Regions from separate parts of the Brachybacterium tyrofermentans genome, predicted to be linked through region 3. Evidence: riboswitches for the same ligand, from Rfam matches in the RefSeq annotation. Region 3 holds a riboswitch; each other region holds the start of a gene.
The links. Region 3 has a riboswitch for thiamine pyrophosphate ahead of ABD093_RS15665 (ECF transporter S component). Riboswitches for the same ligand answer to the same signal wherever they lie in the genome.
Positions count from the first base shown of each region.

Region 1: it holds a riboswitch for thiamine pyrophosphate, as region 3 does, so the genes downstream of both, ABD093_RS16765 (YkoF family thiamine/hydroxymethylpyrimidine-binding protein) here and ABD093_RS15665 (ECF transporter S component) in region 3, are expected to answer to the same signal.
Region 2: it holds a riboswitch for thiamine pyrophosphate, as region 3 does, so the genes downstream of both, thiC (phosphomethylpyrimidine synthase ThiC) here and ABD093_RS15665 (ECF transporter S component) in region 3, are expected to answer to the same signal.

Region 1 covers NZ_BAAAIR010000048.1:123,863-126,118, forward strand. The annotation lists gene ABD093_RS16760 (MBL fold metallo-hydrolase) at 1-686, shown strand, start outside; TPP riboswitch at 826-934, shown strand; gene ABD093_RS16765 (YkoF family thiamine/hydroxymethylpyrimidine-binding protein) at 973-1,761, shown strand; gene ABD093_RS16770 (ECF transporter S component) at 1,758-2,256, shown strand, end outside.
Region 2 covers NZ_BAAAIR010000005.1:5,590-7,845, forward strand. The annotation lists gene thiC (phosphomethylpyrimidine synthase ThiC) at 1-1,057, opposite strand, end outside; TPP riboswitch at 1,059-1,169, opposite strand; gene ABD093_RS01055 (sugar O-acetyltransferase) at 1,454-2,023, shown strand; gene ABD093_RS01060 (hypothetical protein) at 2,105-2,256, shown strand, end outside.
Region 3 covers NZ_BAAAIR010000046.1:349,609-351,864, reverse strand. The annotation lists gene ABD093_RS15675 (M13 family metallopeptidase) at 1-170, shown strand, start outside; gene ABD093_RS15670 (hypothetical protein) at 196-762, shown strand; TPP riboswitch at 828-935, shown strand; gene ABD093_RS15665 (ECF transporter S component) at 984-1,565, shown strand; gene ABD093_RS15660 (ATP-binding cassette domain-containing protein) at 1,543-2,256, shown strand, end outside.

The DNA of each region.
Region 1 (2,256 bases), on a different contig from region 3:
TGCTCGTCGAGATGGCCGGGCGGCGGGTCCTCGTGGACCCTGGGACTTTCAGCGCCGACGCCGTGCGAACGCTGGATGACGAGGTGCTCGCGGGCGTCGACGCCGTCGCCATCACGCATCAGCATCCGGATCATCTCGATCGCGGCCTGCTGGACCACGTCCTGGGCGCGAGTGCGCAGGCGGTCGTGATCGCCGAGCCGGAGACCGCCGCGCAGCTCGCCGAGAGCAGCGAGGACGGCGCCGCGATCTCGACCGAGCGCCTGCTGCCGCTCAGCGCGGGCGAGGCCCATGAGTTCCCGGCGCTGGACGGGCACGAGGCGCTGCGGATCGCGGCGGCGGGCGGTCAGCACGCGATCATCCATCCCGATATCCCGCGCGTGGGCAACGTGGGCCTCGTGCTCTCCGCCGGAGGCGGGCCGCAGCTCGGGATCACGGGGGACTCCCTGGAGCCACTGCAGGAGTTCCATGGGATCGACGCCCTGGCCTTCGCCGTGGTGGCGCCGTGGTCCAAGATGTCCGAGACCATCGATTTCCTGCGTGCGGTGCGCCCGCGCGTGGCCCTGCCGGTCCACGACGCGGTGGCCAGCGCCGCGGGTCGACCGATCTTCCTGCGCCAGTCGGGTGCGCTCTCGCCCGAGAGCACCGAGGTGCGCGACTGGCCGGAGGACGGCATCGTCGAGCTCTGAGCTCTGAGCTCTGAGCACTGAGCTCTGGACCTCGACCGCGACAGCACCCACGACTTACGCCCGCGCCCGCGTCCACGACCATGCGGGCGCCGGGCGCCGTGGACGTGATGGTCGGCGAGCCCACGGTGCCGTCTACAGTGGCCCCGTGCACGGGAGTCCGGTAGGCCGGGCTGAGAGGGAGTTCTCCAACTCCGACCGTAGAACCTGACCCGGATCATGCCGGCGCAGGGAGCTCCGCCGGGCGAGATCCGCCGTGTGCCCGTGCCCTTCGTGAAAGGCACGGACCATGATCGTCTCCTTCCCACCCCCTGTTCCCGGGAGCGTTCCTCCTGCCGCCTCGGGGCCCGCTTCCGCTCCCGCAGAGAACGCGACGGATCCCGCAGAGAACGCCGCGGATCCCACGGAGAACGCCGCGAATCCCACGGAACACGCCGCCGACCCCACCGCGACCCCGCTCGGCTTCGGCGTCGGCGCCCGGGTGAGCGCCGCCGTGATGGCCGACGACTACGCGTCGCTCCTGCGCGGCATCCTCTCCCGCCTCGACGACACCGGCCTCGTGCGCGAGACCGGGGACGTCTCCACCTACGTCGGCGGCCACGAGGCGCACCTGCAGCGCTATCTCATCGACCTCGCCGAGGATCTCGCCCGCACCGAGCACCACGCCACGATCTCCGTGCTGCTGTCCCGGGGATGCCCGGGAGAGGTGGCCTGCGAGCTGCCCGGCGGTGCCGGGCCCCGCGGCGTGGAGGTCCCCGAGCCCCGCCGTACGGGCCGCTACGCCTCGGCGGAATGGGCGCTGTACCCACTGGCCGACCAGGTTCTCGCCGACGGGACGCTCCCGGACCACATGCGGGACATCTACGCCGCGATCGACCACGCCCGCGAGCTGGGCACCTTCCGCGGATCCGAGCACTTCGTGACCCGCCTCGAGGGCGACGTCGGCGATGTCCTGGCCACCGCGATCGCCGGATGGCTGCTGGTGGGACGCAGCGTCCAGCACGTGACCAGCCACCTCACGATCTCGCTGAACAGCCCCTCGCACGCCACGCGCACCCTGGACGAGGTGACCCGATGACCGCGGTGCAGGCGGGCCCGACCCGCAGGCGGTCCCGCTTCACCCTGCGGGAGATCGTGCTGGTCGTCGTGCTCGGCGTCGTGTTCGGCTTCCTGTACTGGGTCTTCGTCCAGGCATGGAACGGCCTTGCGATCGCCATGGGCCCCGCGGGCGACCTCGCCCAGCACGTCCTGTTCGGGTCCTGGCTGCTCGTCGGCCCGATCGCCGTGGCGATCCTCCGACGGCCCGGCAGCGGCATCCTCGCCGAGCTGATCGCGGCGGTCGTCGAGGTGGTGTTCCTGGGCAGCCCCGTCGGCCCGCTGCTGGTGCTCTCGGCGCTGCTGCAGGGGATCGGCAGCGAGCTGCCCTTCGCCCTGACCCGGTACCGTCGCTTCGGCTGGGGCGTGTTCGCCGCCTCGGGCGCCTTCGGCGCCGCGCTCGTGTTCTTCTGGACCGCATATCGGATGGGCTGGTACGGGCAGGATCTGCTCGAGCTGCGCCTGGGCGTGCAGGTGC
Region 2 (2,256 bases), on a different contig from region 3:
CATCGGCGAGGGATCCCGGCCGCAGTCCGTCGCCCAGGGAGAAGGACACGTCGTAGCGGGCGAAGATCTCGCACAGCTCGTCGAAGTGCTCGTACAGGAAGTTCTCGCGGTGATGGGCCAGGCACCAGCCGGCCAGGATCGACCCGCCGCGCGAGACGATCCCGGTGACCCGGTTCGCCGTGAGGGGCACGTACCGCAGCAGCACCCCGGCGTGGATCGTCATGTAGTCCACACCCTGCTCGCACTGCTCGATCACGGTGTCGCGGAAGATCTCCCAGGTCAGCGCATTCGCCTCCCCGTCGACCTTCTCGAGAGCCTGGTAGATCGGCACCGTCCCGATCGGCACGGGGGAGTTGCGCAGCAGCCACTCGCGGGTGGTGTGGATGTCGTCCCCGGTGGACAGGTCCATGACGGTGTCCGCGCCCCAGCGGGTGGCCCACTCGAGCTTGGAGACCTCCTCGGCGATCGACGACGTCACCGCCGAGTTGCCGATGTTCGCATTGATCTTCACCAGGAAGGCCTTCCCGATGATCATCGGCTCCGCCTCGGGATGGTTCACGTTCGCCGGGATGATCGCGCGCCCTGCGGCGAGCTCGCTGCGCACCAGCTCCACGTCGCAGCTCTCCCGCAGCGCGACATAGCGCATCTCCGGAGTGATCTCGCCGCGCCGGGCGTAGTGCATCTGTGTGACCCGGGTGCCGATGGGGGAGCGCAGCGGGGCGCGGCGGGCACCGCGCCACTCGGCGCTCGCCTCGCCGCGGCGCATAGCGCCCCGGCCGTCGTCGGACAAGGATCGGTCGCGGCCGACGTACTCCTCGACGTCGCGGCGGCCGACGATCCAGTCCTCCCGCATCGGCGGCAGTCCCACCTCCGGTTCGCACCCTGGGCCGGCGGTGCGATACACCGCCAGCGGCGGGTTGGCGGTGCCATCGGGAGCATCGTCCTGGAGGACCCGGGTGATGGGCACACGGATGCCATGGGCGGGATCCTCGAGCACGTCGAGGCGGTGGGTGGGGTAGTTCTCCAGTCGTGCGAACTTCTCAGGGCGTGCGGACATGGCGCTGCGCTCTCCTTCTTCCTTCGCCGGCATTATCCGGGGCAGGTTCATTCGGTACTCGGACTGCGACAGTCCGATCTCAGCCCGTTGCATCGGGCACCCGAGGGATCGGCGACGATAGTAGCACCCGTCTCGACCGTGAGGATGCTCGAGCGGCTCGCCGCTGCCTCCCCTCGCGGTCGCCGGCCGCGAGGGGAGGCAGTGGATCTGGTGTGGCGCGTGCGAACGGTCCGGACTGCGATCCCGGAGTGGGGGAGGTGGGCCTGGTCGGCGACGAGGTGCCCTGCCCGTCGGCCTGGAGCGTCAGGACGGTCGAGCGTCCGCGCAGGCAGTGTTGGCTACGCTGGGAGTCGCGGCGCTGCCACCCCGGCGCGACCCTCCGTGGAAGGCGGCCCCATGACCCTCACCGACCTGCTGGACGCCCTCGATTCCGGCCAGGCCATCCCGGCGAACTCCCCGTTGCACGCGGTCATGCACGCCACCAGCCAGGAGGCGCTGAAGGTCACGGGAGAGCTCAACGGCGGCTATCACGAACCCTCCCGGGTGCGAGAGCTGCTCGCCGAGCTCACCGGCCGTGAGATCGACGAGAGCGTCACCCTGTTCCCGCCCTTCACCTCCGACTTCGGCAAGAACATCCACCTGGGCAAGCGCGTGTTCCTCAACGCCGGCTGCCGCTTCCAGGACCAGGGCGGGCTGCACATCGGCGACGACTGCCTCATCGGGCACAACACCGTGATCGCCACCCTGAACCACGACCTCGCCCCGAGCCGCCGCGGCGACCTCCACCCGGCCCCCGTGACGATCGGGAACAACGTGTGGATCGGCGCGAACGTGACGATCCTGCCCGGCGTCACCATCGGGGACGACGCCGTCATCGCCGCCGCCTCCGTCGTCACCAAGGACGTGCCGGCGAAAGCGCTCGTCGTCGGTTCGCCGGCCCGGGTGATCAGGACCGTCGAGGACTGAGAGCTACGCGCCGAAGGCCGTCGCCTCGCAGCGACGGGATGGCACCCACCAATTGGCGGGTGCCCCGCTACCTTGGGGCTTATGGCTCTTGAATTCCAGCGTTCGACGATCGCGGCTGTGCGCGCCGCGCTGCCCGAGCACCAGGTGATCGAGAAGCCACGCACACCGGCGTGGCTGAACCGGCCCGGATCGACCGACTGCGGAGACGCGTGGCCCCTGGTGAGAACGATCTA
Region 3 (2,256 bases):
TGAACCGCCCGCAGGAGGGCATCCGTCGCCTCGCCGTGGACCCGCACGCCCCGATGGAGTTCCGCTGCAACACGGTGGTGGGCCACCTCGCCGAGTTCCATGAGGCCTTCGACGTGCGCGAGGGCGACGGGATGTACCGCGCCCCCGAGGACCGGGTGACGATCTGGTGATCATCGACCTCTCGACGGGCGTGCTGTGAGGCCCGACGCCCCGTTCTACGTCGGCACCACCCGGCCCTCCCGGATCGGCTGGACCCGCATCGGCCTGACGGTGCTGGCCGGCGTGATCGCCACGCTGCTGATGTCCTCGCGCAGCAGCGTGGCCGCCGGCCTGCTGATCGCGTTCCTGTTCGTCCTGCTCACGCTGTGGACCTGGATGGGTCAGCATGCGCGGTTCGTGGTCGACGAGCGCGGCCTCACGGTGAGCCTCGGCGGCTTCCTGCCGCGCAAGCCCTGGCCGCTGGCGGACTTCCGCACCGTGCAGTACCGCACGCTGGGGGCCTCCACGGTCGGGGTGACGCTCGGCGGGTACGGCTGGCGTCGGGGCCGGGCCTCCGCGTCCACGGCCGCGGAGCTCACCCCCGTCGGCAGCCGGAAGATCTACACGACCGGCCAGGCGCAGCAGCCGTACCGGCTGCTGGTGACCCGCGCAGGGAAGATGGTCGAGATCGTCGGGCGCTCGGGGACGAACTATGTGATCTCCCCCGAGGACACCGAGGCGACCGCCGCCGCGATCGACCAGGCGATCCGCGCCCGACGGTGACGCGAACCGCGCCCGTCGGTGACGCGAACCGCGCCCGTCGGTGAGACGGCTAGACTGGCGGGGTCATCCACTGACAGGGGAGCACCTCCACGGTGCTGAGAGTGCGCGAACCTGCGCAGACCCTCGAACCTGATCCGGCTCGCGCCGGCGTAGGGAGTCGGGACATCCGCGCGGGGCCACCGGTCCTGTGCGCCCCTTCCGTGCAGATGGAAGGAGAAGTGATGACGCGTTTCCGCACCCTCGACCTGATGGTCACCGTGCTGATCGGGGCGGCCTTCGGGGTCGCCTATCTGGGATACGGGCAGCTGTACACGCTGATCGGTCCGTTCACCGCCGCCTTCAAGCCGGCCGAGGGGCTGCTCGCCGGGATCTGGTTCCTGCCGGGCATCCTCGCCGCGCTGCTCGTGCGCAAGCCGGGCGCCGCTCTGTTCGCCGGGCTGCTGGCCGCGGTGCTCTCGATGCTGCTGGGCAGCCCGTGGGGCTGGGGCACCGCGATCTCCGGGCTGATGCAGGGCGGCGGCGTCGAGCTCGCGTTCCTGCTCACCCGCTATCGGCGCTTCACGCTCCCGGTCGCGATCCTCGGCGGGCTGCTCGCCGCCGTCCTGGAATGGGGCTGGGAGAAGGTCATCTACTACCCCGAGATGAGCTGGCCGTTCTCCCTGGCCATGCTGGGGGCGTTCCTGGTCTCCGGGGCGCTGCTGTGCGGTGTGCTGGGCTGGGCGGCATCCCGCGCCCTGGCGGCGACCGGCGCGGTGGACTCCCTGCCCTCCGGTCGTGAGCATGCCCGCATCGCCGAGGCCTGAGACGATCTCTGCGCAGTCGTCCCCGGCAGCGCTGGACGGCCTCACCTGGCGCCCGCTCACCCGGCGGGAGCCGACGATCGCTGGGCTGGATCTCGTGATCCCTGCCGGCCAGCGCGTGCTGCTGGCCGGGGCGAGCGGGAGCGGCAAGTCGACGGTGCTGCGCGCCCTCGCGGGTCTGCTGGACGAGGAGACCGGCGAGGGCAGCGAGCTGGTCCCGCCCCCGCGACGGCCCGGCGAGCGCGGACTGCTGCTGCAGAACCCCACCCATGCGCTCGTGGCCGCGACCATCACGAGGGATGCCGCCTTCGGACCGGAGAACGCCGCCCTGGACCGCCCGGAGATCCACCACCGCGCCGAGGACGCCCTCGCGTCGGCCCGGGTCGATCTGGATCCCTCCCGCGCCCCGCTGGATGTCAGCGGCGGACAGCAGCAGCGCATCGCCCTGGCCGGGTCGCTCGCGCTGGGTCCCGATCTGCTGCTGCTCGACGAGCCGACGAGCATGCTCGACCCCGCGACCGCACAGGAGGTGCGCACGGCGATCCTCGAGGCCGCCGAGGGCCGCACCCTCGTGCTCGCCGAGCACCGCATCGAGCCCTGGCTGCCCCACGTCGACCGGCTGGTGGTGCTCGGCGACCAGGCCCGGATCCTCGCCGACGGGGACCCGGAGGAGGTGCTGCGGGAGCGGCGGGAG